2 regions of the Nostoc sp. DSM 114161 genome follow, and region 2 is predicted to be linked to the other one. Evidence: predicted binding sites of a transcription regulator. Region 2 holds the regulator's gene; the other holds the start of a gene.
What was found. The regulator NtcA, encoded in region 2, controls nitrogen genes in cyanobacteria. The targets are predictions, from matches to a motif close to TNTGTANNNNNNNNTACANA.
Positions count from the first base shown of each region.

Region 1: a site for NtcA is predicted at 4,887-4,906, ahead of NSTC745_RS03260 (cell division protein SepF). Genes of this name have one in related genera too.

Region 1 covers NZ_CP195141.1:732,944-742,130, reverse strand. Annotated here, with positions in the region: gene NSTC745_RS03270 (DEAD/DEAH box helicase) at 351-3,020, opposite strand; gene proC (pyrroline-5-carboxylate reductase) at 3,141-3,959, opposite strand; gene NSTC745_RS03260 (cell division protein SepF) at 4,152-4,760, opposite strand; gene NSTC745_RS03255 (YggS family pyridoxal phosphate-dependent enzyme) at 5,146-5,814, opposite strand; gene pipX (transcriptional coactivator PipX) at 5,811-6,089, opposite strand; gene NSTC745_RS03245 (hypothetical protein) at 6,192-6,392, opposite strand; partial or broken gene NSTC745_RS03240 (chorismate-binding protein) at 6,427-6,634, opposite strand; gene NSTC745_RS03235 (energy-coupling factor transporter transmembrane component T family protein) at 6,786-7,706, opposite strand; gene der (ribosome biogenesis GTPase Der) at 7,867-9,187, opposite strand, start outside.
Region 2 covers NZ_CP195141.1:242,459-251,645, reverse strand. Annotated here, with positions in the region: gene NSTC745_RS01050 (Crp/Fnr family transcriptional regulator) at 1-547, shown strand, start outside; gene NSTC745_RS01045 (GNAT family N-acetyltransferase) at 780-1,343, opposite strand; gene NSTC745_RS01040 (EndoU domain-containing protein) at 1,467-2,267, opposite strand; gene NSTC745_RS01035 (aldo/keto reductase) at 2,568-3,434, opposite strand; gene NSTC745_RS01030 (hypothetical protein) at 3,582-4,343, shown strand; gene NSTC745_RS01025 (DUF3146 family protein) at 4,693-4,956, shown strand; gene NSTC745_RS01020 (pre-16S rRNA-processing nuclease YqgF) at 5,049-5,504, opposite strand; gene NSTC745_RS01015 (DUF3084 domain-containing protein) at 5,722-7,212, opposite strand; gene ntcA (global nitrogen regulator NtcA) at 7,381-8,052, opposite strand; gene fabI (enoyl-ACP reductase FabI) at 8,433-9,187, shown strand, end outside.

The sequences.
Region 1 (9,187 bases), 490 kb from region 2:
ATTAAACTGTTAACAACGTCCCAATAGTTTGCATAAGTGTACCAATTTTGGATTTGAGATTTTGGACTTCGGCTTACCTCGACTTCTCTACGAGGCGCTACGCCCAGCCTTGCTTCCCCGAAGGGGTACGCTCGGCACAAGTCGCTCAGTCGAACGGTTTTGGATTAAAAGTCTTAATTACAAAGCTATTCCAGGAATTCCAAACAATACTACTTATCCTAAATTTGGTAAAAAGTATACAAACCAAAAAAAGCATTTTTAATTACAACCAGGGGAAGAATACGCGGGGACGGAGATATATAAAGACGAAGAGATTAATTTTTCGGCGTTGCTATGTCCCCGCGTCTACTTCACTCAATCACTTCATTCACAGGGAATCTATCAATCAGTTGCATTGCCCGATAAGCATTACGCTGGAAAGAGTTTGGTAAATTGGGAACGTGGGGTATCTGCGATAATAAATCCAACGTTCGCCGTAAAATTCTCACCACGTCACCTTCATCCAAACTGGTGTTGTTACACAGTTCTGTCCACTCCATACCCAGCGCCCATTGCTCCACTAGGGCAATTAATTCAAACTCCAACCATATAGGTAATGCTACGTTATAACGTCGTTGCAGTTGAAACATTTGACGACGGATTCCCCGCAATTTTGCCAAGGCTTCTGTGACTTCATTACTGAGGTCAAAGTTAACCTTACTATCTGGACGTGGAGTTTCTGTCACCAAAGCCGCCGCCGCCGCCGCTAAATGGTGCGGATCTAAATTGTCCAGTTCGCCGCTAGCGAATACTAAACCCAGCCACAATTCATTTTCCCCACGAATGGCAGCAGCAATTTGCCCTAGTTGTGTGGGTACTAGGTTATCCAATGCGCCAAAGTGTTGGAGAATTGCAATTAAATTGAGAAACTCTTCCCAATGACGTTGGGACTGTTGCTCTACTACTCCTTGCAACTCTTCGAGTTCGGCTTCTAGTTCGACATAGCGGGCGCGGCGTTTGAAAATCGTTCCGGCATTTCCTGATTGATGTACGGGATGAGCTTCTATTTGCTCTTGGATGGCGGTAACGCGACTGAGTTGTTCGGCTACCTCTGGTGCCATATACAAAGACTCTACCGGATTGGGGATTTGGGTGGCGATCGCAAATGTTTCTTGACCGCCAAGAACTGGCTGTCCCGGCTTTAACGGCATTTCTGCTGGCGGTAGAACTTCTGGTGGCACTTCAACTCGCGGCAGTTCGGCATACAAATCGACTACATCTGCTGTAGTTGCCACATACCAACGGTTATCGTGTCCCAAGCATACCAAGTAAGGAGCGTCACCACCGGGCGTTTTTCCCACTAACACTGCGGTTACAGGTGTAGACACTGGGATATTTTTACCTTTGAGACTCAACAGAGTTCCCGACACTGCAAAGCCCAACATCATCGCCAATTGTTCTTGTCTATCTGAAAGCGCTTGTTCTTGCAGGGTTTTCAATATCTGGCGTTCTACTTTTAACCGTTGCCGCAATTTCTCATAAACAGCCAGTTCATTTTCATCGACGGCGGCGATTTGTTCCTGCAATTGGGCTAATTGCGCTTGCAATTCGGCAATTTCATCGTATTCTGGCCTTAAATGCAAAGTCGCCATGTACTGCCCAAAACTGCGTTCTATCAGTTCCCTAGCTTGTTCTATGGTATGAGTTTGCAGTAAGTTGAGTACCATACCATAACTCGGCGTAAACTGGCTGACTAGCGGATCTGGCTTGGATGTGGCCAAATACGCAGCTTCTTTGGCTCCTTCAAAGGGAGTTTGTACAGTCACCACATGCCCTTGTTTATCCATTCCCCGGCGCCCTGCCCGTCCCGCCATTTGCAGAAATTCCGAAGCGTTCAGCAAGCGGTGTCCAGTATCAGTACGCTTGGAAAGGGTGGAAATTACCGTTGTTCGGGCGGGCATATTAATTCCCGCTGCCAGTGTCTCGGTGGCGAATACAACTTTAATCAGCCCCTGCTGAAATAATTCTTCTACCAGTGCTTTCCATGCAGGCAAAATCCCGGCGTGGTGGGCGGCAATTCCTCGATACAGGGGAGCAATTTGTCCAGAACGTCCCGCCTCAGGATTGCGGTTTAAAAACTCATCAATTTGTTCCCGTAAAATTTGGGACTCTTCATTATTTACCAGCCATAAATCGCCCACTTCTGCCACTGCTTTATCACATCCCCGACGGCTGAAGATAAAGTAAATGGCTGGTAGCATATCCCGTTGCTGCAAGTGGTTCAAGGTATAAATTATACCAGGAGCCTCTGGTCTACCAGCTTTTGTGCGATCGCCTTGTCTTCTTTTGCCTCGATTAGCCAGACGGGGGTTAATTTTGGTTTTGCTGTCATTCAGCAGCGGAAACAAGCCTTTGGCATTACAAAAGTGGAATTCCAAAGGTACTGGGCGAAAATCCGAGTAAATCAGGTCTGTTGGCCCGTGGACGCGATTGAGCCAATCCGTGAGTTGATCGCTATTGGCTACCGTTGCCGAAAGGGCTGCCAGTTGAACTTCACGGGGACAGTAGATGATTGATTCTTCCCAAACTGTACCGCGTTGGCGATCGTTCATGTAGTGGCACTCATCCAGCACCACTGCGTCAACGTCCACTAACGAAATTCCAACTTGCCCAATGGGCGTACCATAGAGCATATTTCGGAAAATTTCTGTGGTCATCACTAAAATGGGCGCATCCCTGTTAATGGAAGCATCTCCAGTTAACAGTCCCACCAGATCGAACCCGAATTTTTCTCGAAAATCACGTAATTTTTGATTCGACAGCGCCTTCAGGGGAGTAGTGTAAAACACACGTTTTCCTCGCGACAGGGCGCGATAAATAGCGTATTCCCCTACTAATGTTTTGCCCGAACCTGTAGGCGCACATACAACTACGGAACGTCCAGCGTTGAGAGATGCGATCGCATCTTTCTGGAACCGATCCAGTTCAAAGGGAAATATTGACCTCAGGTCAAGTTCAGGAGATGGCGCGGGATAATTCACTCAATCACATTTGCAACCAGACTGTTTACTATACTAACGTTGGGTATTAGTCATTAGTCATTAGTCATTTGTCCTTTGTCTAAAACTAATGACCAATGACTAATGACAAATGACTCTTATTTATTTTCCCAGTTCTTGCGATCGCTGTGTAGCTGCTTTTACTGCTTCAATTAAAGCTGAGCGAAATCCTGCCTTTTCTAGTTGGGCAATCCCGGCGATTGTTGTACCACCTGGACTGGTAACGCGATCTTTGAGTTCTGCTGGGTGCATTTTGGTTTCTTGCAATAGTTTTGCTGTTCCCAGTACAGTTTGCAAGGCTAGCTGATTGGCAATGACTCTGGGTAAACCTGCGGCTACTCCGCCATCAGCCAGCGCTTCTACCAACAGCGCTACGTAAGCCGGGCCGCTACCAGATAGCCCTGTAACTGCGTCCATCAAAATTTCTGAAACTTCTACGACTTCACCCACAGCAGAAAAAACTTTATGTGCTATTTGGTAATGCTTCTGGTTGGTATATGCACCCGAACAAATCGCGGTAACTCCTGCTCCCACCGTTGCTGGAGTGTTGGGCATTGCTCTGATTACAGGCAATTGGACAAATGCACCTTCTAACTGACTTAAAGAAACACCCGCTAAGATAGAAATAATCAATGGTGGGTGTTCTATATTCAGAATATGAATATCAGCTAATTCTTGAGCGATAGTACTAAATACCTGGGGTTTCACTGCCAAAAACACTACTTCTTTTGCTTGGGTGAAAACCTGGCTACTATCAGTTGTGACAGCGACATTGTAGTGCTGTTTTAAAAATTCCTGCCGTGAGGGTAGCGGTTCGCTAACTATGACTTCTGAGGATTGATAAATTCCAAGGGCGATAAGGCGGGATAACAGCGATTCTCCCATTACCCCACCACCAATTAAGCCAAATTTAATAGTCATTAGTCATTAATCATTAGTCATTTGTCATCGGTCATTTGTCATTCGTCATTAGTTTATTGTTAACTAACAAAGGACAAAGCGCAAAGTCTGGGTGAAGGTTTGCGACTATCAAAGGCCACTTGCTTTCAGTTGGGAAACCCGTCCAGGGCAGTGGCTTAACTTTGTAGGAGAGGACAAAAGACTAATTTAACTTTATTGTGCCATCCGGTTAGGTTCGCTGCCCCAACTTTGATTTGTAGATGAAGAACTTGCGGGGCGAGAAGGACGGGCTGGCGGTTGTGGTACTTCATGAAGAACTCCACCTTGGGTACTAACTTGTACGCAGCTTGGCGTAAACAAAAAGATGCTCTCACCGATGCGCTCTTGATGTCCATCTAAGGCGTAAGTACCACCTGCTACAAAATCTACTGCTCGCTGAGCTTGATCTGGGTCCATGATTGTCAGGTTTAATACCACTGACTTGCGTTCTCGCAGCGCTTGAATTGCCTGAGGCATTTCTTCAAAGGTGCGTGGTTCGAGTACTAAAACTTCCGAAATTCCGTTAATTGCTCCTGGCATACCAATCACATTCCCCATTGGCTTTGAACCTGCTGCTGCTATCTCTTCTCCCATTGTAGGCACTGGTTCCCGCCAACGTCGATTTTGAGTTGCTGGGGCTTCTTGTGGCACTGGTTGGGGATTTTCTTGCTGATACAGATTTTGGTAATTATTGTCCGTATCTGGTTCTTCTTCGTAATACTCGTATTCCACTTGCTCATTTAGACCTACAAAGTCCCTGAGTTTGGAAAATATGTTGTTCATTTTGTACTCTCCTGGTGCGAATAGTCGGTATTGACTTGGCTTAAAGGATTAATTTAGCCATCTGCGTAGGCGCAGCCCACCGTAGGCATCGCTACATGGGTGGATACTTCAGCAAATATATTGCTATTTGTAGCCTATACTACGAGGTTTGGCGATGAACGGACACTTTTAGCAAGGCCTGTACATCGCCTAAACATAATAATGAGTCAAGATTATATCCTAAGGTTTGTCCAAAGGAAAGTTCTTTTTACCCAAATTTTACTTGGCGATTGCTCTTGTCAATACTATATCCTTTGTTTCCAATTGCACCAGTCTGTTACAAAATTGTTGTCATCAAATCCCGATCTTTTAATTAATACTCAAGAATCAGCTTGACACTAGTATGCTAAAGGCGATCGCCAAATAAGATAGTTCCCAATCGCACCATCGTTGCGCCTGCTTGCACTGCCAGTTCGTAGTCGCCTGACATACCCATAGACAACTGCTGCATTTTTATCTGCGGCCAGTTTTGCTCTTGGATTTCTTTTGCCAGTTCGCGACATCGATTAAACACGCTCAGAATTTCGGCATCGTCCAATCCTGAAGGTGGAATTGTCATCAAACCTTGAATTTGTAAAGTTTTGCATTGATTGAGAGCGGGTAGATCTGATAAAAGTTCTGGTACAGTCCAACCCGACTTGTTAGGATCGGGAAGAATTTTCACTTGCAAGCAAACTTGGGGACTCACTCCTAGCTGTTGCGCCAATTGTTCTAAGCGCACTGCCAGCTTTAAATTATCTACGGAGTGAATCCAGTGGAATTGTTCAATGGCTTTTTTAGCTTTATTGCTTTGCAAATGTCCAATAAAGTGCCAAGTAACATCCGGTAAGTCTTGCAACTGGGCTTGTTTGATGGTGGCTTCTTGGATACGGCTCTCCCCAAAATCACGAATTCCTGCGGCATAGGCACAGCGAATCGCCTCAACAGGAACTTGCTTGCTAACAGCAATCAATCTGACTGAAGTTGGCAGCGAGGAGCGAATGGAAACAATACGTTCGTGAATCGAACTGCTCATTGGAAGGTGCGTTGGAAAACACTCTGAAGCTGATCGTACTCCTGAGATTGACCAGTGCGACGCAGGGTACGTAAGCGATTTTCCAACATCATTCTAGCTTCAGTCCGTCCTATAGGCTGGAACTTAACACCTTTAATGTCATTTGCCACCAAAAAAAATAAACGCTGGGCATAAAGTGTAGTGAATAGATCCTGGTTTTCATCAACCATACAGATCTTGTAAAGCAAACCCCAAGTTGGATGATTTATGTAAGTTTCTGCGTTTTCTGGATTCATTGAATAGTCAAGGTGGGAGATATGTATGTGCTTTCGCAGTTCATTCCAAACATTCAGACGATAATACCAACATTCGTCAGAATATTTTCTTAAAATGCGAAACTATGGTTTTGAAGACCTCGATCTAGTTTTTAATCGGCTTCTGAAGCTAACGGTAGTGAGGCGAAAGTTGTTAAAAGCTTGGACTGGCAGAGAAAACACCCGATAAACTTCCCAACGGCTACCAGGCCAACTTTCTAACTTCTTTCCATACTGCCACAACTGTCGCCTAATGGAGCAAAATAACTTAACGTGAATGGGCATTGGCCAAACAGGGCATGGGGCATTCCCCATTCCCTTATTGATTATTCAGCATTTTCAGTGCTGTCAATTGTGCTTGAGCTTTGTGCAGAGATTCATACCATTCTCTCTCAGGATCGGTATCTGCAACAATTCCCGCGCCAATCTAAATAGCCGCAGTAACCGTAGAATAAGCTGCACTGCACGGGTTCTAGTTCTTCGATAATTTCCATGCAGCGGATTTTGGGACAACCTGTAATTGTGCCCACAGCTAACCAAAGAATTTGTTCGGCGCGATCTAAAACGGCAAAACAATCTGGTTCCTACCAAAAAGCTACAGTAAATGGCAGGGGATCAATTTTTTGTAGAGGGGAACTGTTCAATTTACCATACAACATCGTAGCCTAGCCTGGCAAATTAGACTTTAGTTCCTACAGCTAGCCGTATTCCCCAGAATAAGACTAAAGTTGCAATAGCAAGCCAGTCAAGGCCTTTTAATCGTAAGTCGTGCCACTGGACTCGATGTTCGTTGGGACTGGTAAAACCCCGCACCATCATTGCATTTGCCATTTGTTCGGCTCGCAAGAGGAGATTATCTAACAATCTCTGTGCTACTGTCATCCAAACCTTAAATGCTCCTTTTAATCCCAGCTTTTTCCAATTGATTGCCCTTGTCATTACAGAACGGAATAAGTTTTGTACTTCTTCTAAAACTAAGGGAATAAAGCGCAAAGATAAAGTTAAAGTTAAAGCAATTTCTGTAACGGGCAACTTGAAACGCCGTAGGGGCTGCATTAAGCTTTCTATGCCAGATGTAATTTCTTCTGGTGCGGTTGTCAGTAGATACAGATTGGTGCTGTAAATTACGGTAAATATAATCGAACTCAGACTAACTCCTAATTCCAAAGAGCGGCGAGTTACTCTGACTGGGCCTTTATGAAATAGCACGTAGCTGTATTTTTCCCCTTTGGTTGTTTCTTCTGGAGCTATATTATTGGAGTTTGCTGGCTGGGTTAATATTTGTTCGTTTGCTGGTAGGCGTGGCTGATAATCTACACCCATTGCATCGGGGCTAACGGCTGCGATCGCTAAGACGAAAAATGATAGCATTAACAGCCAACCCATTTGTTGCCGCCATACTCGTCGGGGAATCTTTGCAAATAAGGTAGCAATAATCAATATTACCACCAACAGCACCCGCCATAAGTTGTTTGCTAATACATAGCTGGTTAAAAAGCTCATCAACCAGGCAAACTTGACTCGCGGATCGATTTTATGCAACCAAGTTTGGGGTTGTTCTAAATAAAGTCCAAGTGGTAGCGATCGCAGTAAATCCATTTTAAAGTTAGGAATTAAGAATTAGGAGTGAGGAGTTACGAGTTTTGACTTTAACTCATAGATCTCGCCTTCTGCCGCTATCAAACTCAAGTCGATAGGGTTGTATAGTTAGCAATTTTGGCTTTAACTCATAACTCCTAACTCATAACTCCTAACTTGATTACACGCGTGTTGCTCGATTAACACTACCACTTTCAACATCACGAACTTTTTTACTCCGCCAAAGCAAACGAATGGGGCTACCTTTAAATCCTAGCTGTTCCCGGAATTGGCGCTCAATGTAGCGGCGGTAGTTGTCGTTAAACCGTTTGGCGTCGTTGACAAATAAGGCGATGGTTGGCGGTTGGCTACTGACTTGTGTTCCATAATAAATCTTGCCCTGACGCCCACTGCGGGATGCTGGCGGTGAATGCCAACTCACAGCGTCTGTTAATACTTCGTTAATAACTGAGGTGCTGACTCGGCGTTTGTGAGATTCCGCCGCCGTGTTTACTAAATCTAGAATCTTTTCTACCCTTTGTCCTGACAAGGCACTCACAAAAATTGTTTCTGCCCATTCGGTAAAATGTAACCGCGCTTGCAGACTTTTTTCGTAGTCGTAGATTGTGTAAGAGTCTTTCTCCACAGCATCCCACTTATTAACTACGATGATGCAAGCTCGACCTTCGTCAATAATCCGCCCAGCTAATTTTTGGTCTTGCTCTGTGACTCCATCCAAGGCATCTAGTACTAATAAAACCACGTCAGCGCGGCGAATTGCTTTGAAGGCGCGGTTAATACTAAAAAATTCTGTGCCGTATTCTATTTGTTTCTTTTTGCGAATGCCGGCGGTGTCAATTAAGCGATAGGTTTGCCCGTCTCGCTCGACAACGGTATCAATTGCATCGCGGGTTGTACCGGAAATCGGGCTGACAATTGCTCTTTCTTCGCCCACAAAAGCATTGAGTAAACTCGATTTGCCCACGTTCGGGCGTCCCACAATTGCTACTTTGATTTCGTTACTTTCTGGGATTTCTCCAACAAGAGGTATGTGATTAATTAACTCATCGAGTAACTCTCCAGTGCCGCTGCCATGAATCGCTGAGATGGCATAAGGTTCGCCCAATCCCAATTCCCAAAATTCAGCGGCTTGGATTAAGCCTTGTTCTGGAGATTCACATTTATTGACAGCTAACAGCACGGGTACGGGTTGCTGGCGCAACCAAGTAGCGATTTCTTGGTCTGCGGATGTGGGGCCTGTTTGACCATCGACTACAAAAATAGCAGCACTCGCTTCAGAGAGCGCTGTCATTGCTTGTTGGCGAATCAGTGGTAAAAATTCCGTATCATCATTAAAAACTAAACCACCGGTGTCTACCACTAAAAATTCGCGATCGCGCCAGTAAGCATCCATATAAGTGCGATCGCGCGTCACCCCCGGTTCATCATGGACAATCGCCGTTTGTTCCCCGGCGAGACGATTAACCAGGGTAGATTTGCCC
Region 2 (9,187 bases):
ACTGTATGCTGTTGTCAGTGGATTAATTAAAGTTAGCAAAACAGCAACAACGGGAAAAGAAACTATTTTCCGCGTCCTAGCTGCTGGAGAAATTTTTGCGGCTCCTGCTTTATTAGGAAATGGCATTTCTCCGGCAACTGTAACTGCTGAATCTGATTGTGAAATTCTGACTGTAGAGCGAGACGCTTTATTAAAAGCTATTCAGGAAAATCCCGAAATTGCATTACGAATGCTGATGGTTTTTAATAGTCGGATTCAGCAATTACATGAAACAGTCCACGGATTAGTTTCGGAGAGAGCTATTGTTAGGCTTGCGAGATTAATTCAATATTTTGCTGGTGAATCGGGAACTGATTTAACTCCACAAGGAGAGTGTTTAAAAGTTAGATTACCTTATTACCGCATGGCTCGGACTAGTGGCATTACTTACGAAGAATGTGTGCGGTTAATTAAAAGCCTCAAGTCAGTAATTACTTACGGTCGGGGTGGGAAGATTACAATAGTTGATGCCAAAAAATTAGATGCGATCGCTTCTGGCGAAATGTGATAATACTATTTGATTGTTGCATTAATTTTAACGTATAAATTTTAGAAAATAATTTCATTAAATTTATTATTTCATAGGGCGCACAACACTAATCAATTTACTCGCCAAAGGTTCCTCAAGCAAAATTGCAGTATGAATTCGTTCTGCTAACCCATTTTAAATATTTTAACTTACGCTGAATATGCGATGAATAAATCGAAAAATAAACAGTGAAAATATGTGTTTCAATCAATTAAAAACTAGCATATAAATCGATAGGCTGTGATTTCCACTCGTTTTCAAGAATAGCGTAAATAAAATTGTCATACCATCTACCTTTAATTAACTCTTTTTCTCGTAGATGGCCTTCACGACGCATACCAATTTTTTCTAAAACTCTAAAAGAGGCGACATTTTCTGCAACACACCATGACCAGATACGATGCATTTTTAATTCTTCAAAACCAAACTTTAAAATTGTCTGTGCTGCTTCTGTTGCATAACCTTGTCCCCAATACTGAGGGTTTAGTTCATAGCCAATGTTTGCTTCTCGCAGTTCAGAGTCGTTGACACGAATACCACAATTGCCAATCAGCCGATTTTCTTCTTTAAGAACAACAGCTAACTGAAACTCTGTTCGCGGTTCCTCTTTTTGCTGATTAATAAACATCTGGACAAACTCATAAACATCGTTTTGTATACGATGCGTCCAGTCCGAGTAAAGCAAGTATAAAGGATTGGATTGATAAGCAAAGATCGCTTGCCAATCTGTCTCTACAAACTCACGCATTAGCAAGCGGTTTGTTTCTATTATCATCTTTTATTTATATGTGCTTTATACAGGATATTTCGTGATTTTAACAATATGGGGGAACATGCCTTTGACTATATTATTATATTGATCGAAGTTTATCTCAGTTTCTAGTCCCCAATACCCAGTTCAAATTTTACATTTTGCACCAAAAGGAGTAGCATCAGTATAATAGGTAACGATCGCTTTTTCTTCTCTTACAAAGACAGTAGGAAAGGATTTACCAGTTTCGCGATCGCGTACATTATAAATACACGCTCCTTCATTGTTTCCTTGAAGTTTAAATATTTTAGTAGTATCTAAAAGTATTTCTTCAGCATTGCTGAGATAGCCGTAACCTTTAATAACATCTCTGACTGTACGATTTTTCTGCTTAATTACTACACCCATTGTATAAATCACCCCAGGAACAACTTCTTCTCGCCGTTGATTATATGATAGTCGTCCTCCTATGCCCTGATTTTGTAGCTGTAAATACCTGCCGTAAAAATGTAAACCACCAATATCATTTGCGTTATATATTTCACCACAAAATATATGTTCAAACCCCCGGCGCTGGAACCAAATATTAGTTAAATCTTCTAAAAATTGTGCTTTCTTCCTACGTCCAGGAAGCAGTTCGCCGCCGCTAGCTTGCTGAACTTTCTGCAAAACATCTGGATAAGAAGATAACAATTGTTTAAAACTATTAGCACTCACTCTCGTACCAATAGGACCACAAATTTTTAATACAGCTTGGTCAAAAGAATTTAGCTGCGGTGGCGGTGGTGTGATATCTAGTTGTTGTCCTGCGGGGAAACCAACAGGAACCGGGTTATTTACATTATCAAAAAATGGTAGAAGTTTAGTATTTTCCTGTGGCTGTGCGTCTACTAGATTTTGCAAGTAAAACGGCGAAAATACTAGCAAAACAGCAAACACTTTCATCATCTGCTTTAACCTATTGATTACGAAACTTGGCTGCATAGGTTTTAATTTAATTACTTGGATAATAGTGCCATGCCAAGTTTAATTCGAGGGATAGCCTACTTGATAAAAAACCCAGTTTTTTTAAGAAACCGGGTTGATATAGTATTTAGCAAGTGTCTCGATCTGGAATAATGATGATAATTCAGGAGTCAGAAGGTCAAAAAAATCAAACTCTGAATTTATCTCCTTTCGTCGATAATCATGTCAAACCAATATAAATTCTGACTTCTGAGTCCTGAATTCTCAATTTTCAAATAATGATTAAGTTGCGCGATCGATTTTTCGCACTTCTTCATCAGATAGTTTCACATTGATAGCTTGTGCTGAGTCTTCAATACTAGAAATTTTGCTAGCCCCAGGAATTGGCAAAATAGCAGGCGATTTAGAACGCAACCACGCCAGAACGATATTGTACACTGACACACCTTTTTCTTTAGCCAACTGAGCGATCGCTGGAATATCTTCTAAGTTTTGATGACGACGCCTACCACCAAAAGGACTCCAGGGTAAAAAAGTCAATCCTTGGTCTTGGCAATACTCTAACACGCCATCAATTTCTGGCTGTCGTTCCCAAGGGCTGTATTGATTCTGGACTGAGACAATATCCACCACATCCTGCGCCCGCTTAATTTGTTCAACGGAAAAGTTAGAAACTCCGACAAACCGAATTAAACCTGCTTCTACAGCTTCTTTGACTGGTGCAAGAGATTCTTCAATGGTGTAATTATTATCCGGGGAATGGTATTGCCAAACATCAATGGGTTTAGCGCCGCCCAAAGCCTCAAAGCTGACTTTAATTGTTTGGCGCAAGTGTTCTGGGTTACCGTTGCGCGTCCAATTACCATCCGGACGCATTAAGCCGCCTTTAGTTGCGACAATCACTTGGCTACTATCACCTTGATAACTAGCAAGTGCTTTGTGAATTAACTGCTCGTTGTGATGTTTATCTGACTCATCTTTGCAATAAGAGTCGGCAGTGTCAATAAATGTAATACCGAAATCTAAAGCACGATGAATCACTTGGATTGATTCCGATTCTGGAGGGCGATTATAGATTGACATCGGCATACCACCCAAACCGATCGCACTCACAAAGATACCAGTTTTCCCTAGCTGTTTGGTTTCCATGCTTTTAGTCATAGTTTTCTCACCTAATTATGAAGCACTTAGTCAAAAATTTTTTAGCAATTCATGGAAAATCCTCTTTATTACTGAAACTTGAGGGCTACAACGGGAATACTCTATCTAAGAGTTAAGTACTCTAGACAAACTGCGATGAAAGTTATAGAAGAAACTCGTACTAGATTGCAGCTAAACCATAGACCATTTAGGTATTGGTTCATCGGGTGGTGCATTTTTATTGTTTGTTTAAGCTTTTTGATTTACTGCTTATTTTTTGATTCTGCTTCAATTCAACTAACTTGCGATCGCCGCTTTACAATTAACCAAATCGACTGTGATTTGAGGCGATTTAATTTGCTCGGAGGTATGCAAAAGCTGAAAATTTTTGACCCTCAAGAAGCACGCATTATTATCAAGAGAGCTTCTAAAAACAACACTTCTGAGGTTGTTATTACAACTCCATTTGGAGATTTTACTCTTTTATCACAGGTTAGCTATCAAGAAAATCAGCAAGTTGCTGGGAAAATAAATAATTTTATCAATTCTAATCAGTCTTCGCTATTAGTGCAGCAAAATCAAAGAGATTATCTATTTGTTTTAAGTTTATTTATCTTGATTGGAATGGCGATCGCTGCTTTTTTTGGAACATCGCCTGTGACTAACTGCACTTTCTACAAAAGTCTCAATAAAGTCGTGATAGAACGTAAAGGTGTGCGCGGTAACCATATTATTGAATATCCACTAGAAAGTATCCTGTATTTTGATATCGAAGAAAGGCAATATAAATACTCCAAGCTGTATCGCGCTGTTATTGTCTTAAAAACTTACAAGAAAATTCCCATCAATCCACAATATACTGATGAAAATAATGTCCGATATATTGTTTCTAGGATACAGTCGTTCGTAAGATATTAGGACTTACGCTTTGATAGAACAATAAAATAATGACTTTTTTCTATACATAAATAAGCAATAATAATATTATTAGCCTCAATTTATAACTTAGTGTTATCCAATATCTGCTTGTTTGTCAGCAATCGATCGCTTGACTCTCAAGCTGAAATCTGAGAAATCCCAAGTTGGCTTTTTAGATATGCCGAGTTATAGCTCTAACTTCGCTATCTTCAGTCTTTCGGCTGATTAATATAACTCTCTTAATTACAAATACCCATTTTGTCAGTTTGTCTATTTAAGCTATGTTTGGTAAATAAAATAAGTAGCCTACATAAATTGGCTAGTTATTCCACACTTGACATAAAGCATTGTGAGTGCTAAACGTCTGCCAGAAACCATTGCCCATGTCAAAATTACCCGCCAATCCTGGCAACACGGCTTCCTTGAGGGTGAAGTGAGTGCAGGTGAGTTTGAGTGGCATTTCCAGTGGCATTTTCGCAGGGGAGAACTTGCCGTCAAGCCCTCCCAAGGTCGCGCCTTAATCAAAGAACCCCTCGGTCGATTTTTGGAGAAACAAGATTATCAACTAGAGCCTGGAGGAGACTATGCTTTTACTATTCGGGCGGAAATTTAGAAGTTAGGAATTGGAAATTGGGAGTTAGGAGTTAGGAGTTAGGAGTTACGAGTTAGGAGTTATGAAGATATTAATTCCTCACTCCTAACTGTTCACTCCTCACCCCTCACTCCTGATTCCGTGAGGCGATTTAAGTATCTTTCGATTAGCAGGATGGCAACAATGTCATCTATGGGTCTTGGAGGCTGCCGCATACCCTGTGGTAATAGTTTTATTAACCCTGTGGGCGGATACATTTGCCAATAGCGATCGCGTGCTTCTAAGGTTGTGTAACGCTCATCTACTAAAATGATATTTAGCGGTTCTGGTAATTCTTGATACAGTTGCTGTTTCCACTGGTTGGCTGTTGTTTGGTTGCCCATTACCATTAAGGAGATGGGGTATTTCTGACGCAGTGTCTCAATGGTAGCGATCGCCTCTTTTGCCGACACGACTTGATGATAATATAATTGTCGATCCAGTCCCATCACTGCTAAACCACACTTATCTCGACCTGGATCGAAACCCAAAATTACTGGCTGTGTCGGTAAAAATTCACGGAAAGTCATAAGTAATAAAAAAAAAGAATTCAGAACTGGTGAATTCAGGAATCAGAATTAATTAGTGGCTAGTGGCGAGTCTGTGTAGGAAAGTTATGAACTGACCTCCTGGCGTCTACGGCGTAACCCGCCGAGTCGTGACTTTCCGCGCTCATCTCCCATTAATTGTATTCTGAGTTCTAACTCCTGAATTCTGAATTCTGAATTCTGACTCCTGACTTCTTGTTTAAGTACTAAAAATGATTTGTCCGTTGACTACTGCTACTAATTTCACTCTCAATGGCCCGGCTGTATAAGTGTCTTCTGCGGCGATCGCTTTAATTTCTAATGGTTGATTGTACTGCCTTAATTGGGTGACAAAACGTAGAAAAGTGCCGTCTACTTGTACATTTTCAACAATTCCGGCGTTACGAGCGCGAAATTGAGAAGCAGAAATCAATATTTCTAATCGCTGCTGTAACTGATAAGATGTCATGTTTGTAGGGTCAGCAGTAGTTGTAGCTAACTGCGTCCCTTGGGAAAAAACCAATTCATTGCGGGCTATATCGGTAAAAATTTCTATTTGCTTTTCTCCCCTGACATAATTACCCGCTGAGAAAATTCGGATTACATATTCTCGACCATCCTCAATTTGTTTGCTCAATTGCTCGACTCTCTCTTGAGTCACGCGCACAAGCTCTACGTTTGGAGAAGTTGCACCAGGTTCGCTTAATTCCAAGTTAGCGTTGCGATTGGCTTGTTCTAAAAGTTGTACTACCGCCTGACGAGCCGCAGCCGCTTGGGTAACGCGAACCACAGCAGCAGACAGAACTTGACCCCGAACTAAGGCTAGTTTACCCAAACGCAAATCTTGGTAGGACTGATAATATTTTTCCAGCCTAGCAACTTCCTGTTCTAGTTCTTCCTGTTGCGCTTCTAATTCTTTGAGGCGAGATTCCCGTTTGGCAATCACTTGTTCTCTAGCTGTAATTTCTAAATTACGCTTTTGAATTAACTGGTCGAGTTGGGCAATTTTGCGATCGCGTGCTTCGATGGCTTCTTGGCGGTTGGCAAGTTCGCGATCGCGTTTTTCAATAGCTGTTTTGGCTTCGTCAATCGCTTTTTTCGCCTCAGCATACAGTCGTTGACGTTCTGTCTTTAATAGTTCAACTGCTGCCTGTAGTTCCTTTCGCTGATTGTAAACGCTTTGCAGTTCAGCTATGGCTTTTTGATACTGAGTTACAACTCGATCTAGCTGCCCTTGAGTGCGCTGGAGTTGAGTTTGAGTTTGGGCTTGCTGTTGAATAGTGCGGTTGAGCTGGGCTTGAGTTTCCCTTTGCTTGGCATTGACCGCCTGCAAAGACTGATTAATTGCTTGCAACTCTTGTTGTGCCTTTGCTTGGGCGATTCTTGCTTGATTTAGCTCGTTCTCTACCTGGCTTTTCTGACTTTCTGCGGTTTTTAGTTGTTCTCGCTTTTGCCTGAGGTCTGTTTGAATATCCTCTAATTCAAAGACTCCCTGGCGCAATTTATCGTCAGCAGCGAATAAAATTCCTAAGGTTGATGCCGAAATCAAACCGCCAGTAAAAATCGTTACTAGTACGGCGGTATTTTTCGGACGAAGGTTAAAAAGTGAGAGGCGGGCTTTGCCAACTCGTGTGCCGATGCGATCGCCCACGGTTGCAATTACGCCTCCCAGAATTAAAATTGCTGCGATGAGGATGTATCCGGTGGTCATGTTTAGCTACCGAAATCCTTCCAGATACAGCCTACTACTTTTAGCCATTGTCTGTGGAGAAGTGGAGGTTGGCAATAGCTTCCATTACTCAATTTTAGGTGTTCCTTTAGCTATTAGTGCGATCTTGAAAAACACGACACGTGCCGACTCCGCTGACTCCAATTGTTTTTATGTGAACTGCCGACTTAAAGTAACGGGTTTATGCACAGTAATCTTCTTCTTGTGGATGGAAATCATCTTTTTCTCGCGCAGATCCCCTAGTAGCCTTGTAACTGTAACACGGGTCGAACCAATTGCCTCGGCGATCGCTTGATGAGACAATTTCAAATCAATTGTGATCCCATCCGCACAGGGAACTCCAAAATCACGACAAAGAATTAATAAAAAACTCACCAACCTAGAACCCATATCTCGGTGAGCAAGAGTTTCAATCATCATCTCTGTCTGTAAAATTCGCGAAGACAGACCCCGCAGCATTAACATTGATAATTCTGGATTTTCCTTGAGTGCTTGCTCAACTTGTTCGATTGGTGCCGACAATAATTCCACAGGCGTAAATGCAACCGCATGGTAAAAGCGATCGGATTTATTTCCTGTCAGCAATGACAATACACCAAAAACACTATTTTCTCGCAGCAGTGCTACCGTTATTTCCTCTCCTGCCTCGTACACCCTGGAAAGTTTAACAGCACCTTTTAAAAGAAAATAAACTCGTTCGGCAGGATCGCCAGGAAAAAAGATCGTTTTATTGCGTTCAAACGTTTCCACAACTGGCGGAAACGCCCCGGTCGCCATCTGACGAAAAACATTTGCTAGGGCTTTATCTTGTGTCACGATCATCTCCCTTCCCCTACCCAATGCCGGAAAAACAAAAACTAATTACCTAAGAATACACCCGAAAATTCAATAAAGCACCGTCAATCTTTCTGTACTTTCCTATACTCCAACTAATTGCTTCTTAAGTCTTTGTTTATAATGATACATAATTGTCGATCTCTTGGGCTATAAATTGTTGATAAATGGTTCCAAGTAGCTGTATTAAAAAGGTTTTTTAAAGAACAAATAAAGACAACTTGAGAATATCTTTAGAAAGAATCAAGAATTTGATGACAGCAAACACCCTTACCAATATTCATTTTTGCAAATCCTGTGTAAAACAAAGACAAAACGTGCCTCAGATTCTAGTATGCTCCTAATGATCGATCGCATTAACAATTCCTATGCTGAATCTGACTGGAAAAAATGCTTTAGTTACAGGTATTGCCAATAACCGCTCCATAGCTTGGGGCATCGCCCAACAACTACACAAAGCAGGAGCTAATCTCGGAATTACCTACCTTCCGGATGAACGCGGCAAAATGGAAGCAAAAGTAGCCGAATTAGTGCAACCCCTCAACCCCAGCTTATTTCTTCCCTGTAATGTCCAAAACGACGAACAAATTCAATCTACCTTCGAGACAGTACGCGAGAAGTGGGGAAAGTTAGACATCCTAATTCATTGTCTTGCCTTTGCCAATAAAGAGGACTTGACTGGAGATTTTAGCCAAACCTCTCGTTCTGGCTTCAAAACTGCTTTAGAGATTAGTACTTATTCGCTGGTGCAATTGAGCGGTGCAGCTAAACCCCTAATGACAGAGGGAGGTAGTATCGTCACGCTGACGTATTTAGGCGGTGTCAGGGCAGTTCCTAACTATAACGTCATGGGAGTTGCCAAAGCGGGTTTAGAAATGAGCGTGCGTTACCTAGCCTCTGAACTAGGGCCGCAAAATATCCGCGTCAACGCCATCTCCGCAGGCCCTATCCGCACTTTGGCATCTTCAGCAGTAGGCGGAATATTAGATATGATTCATCATGTAGAGCAAGTAGCTCCGCTACGGCGCACTGTCACTCAGCTAGAAGTCGGCAACACTGCGGCATTTTTATGCAGCGATTTGTCCAGCGGCATTACAGGACAAGTTCTGTATGTAGATGCAGG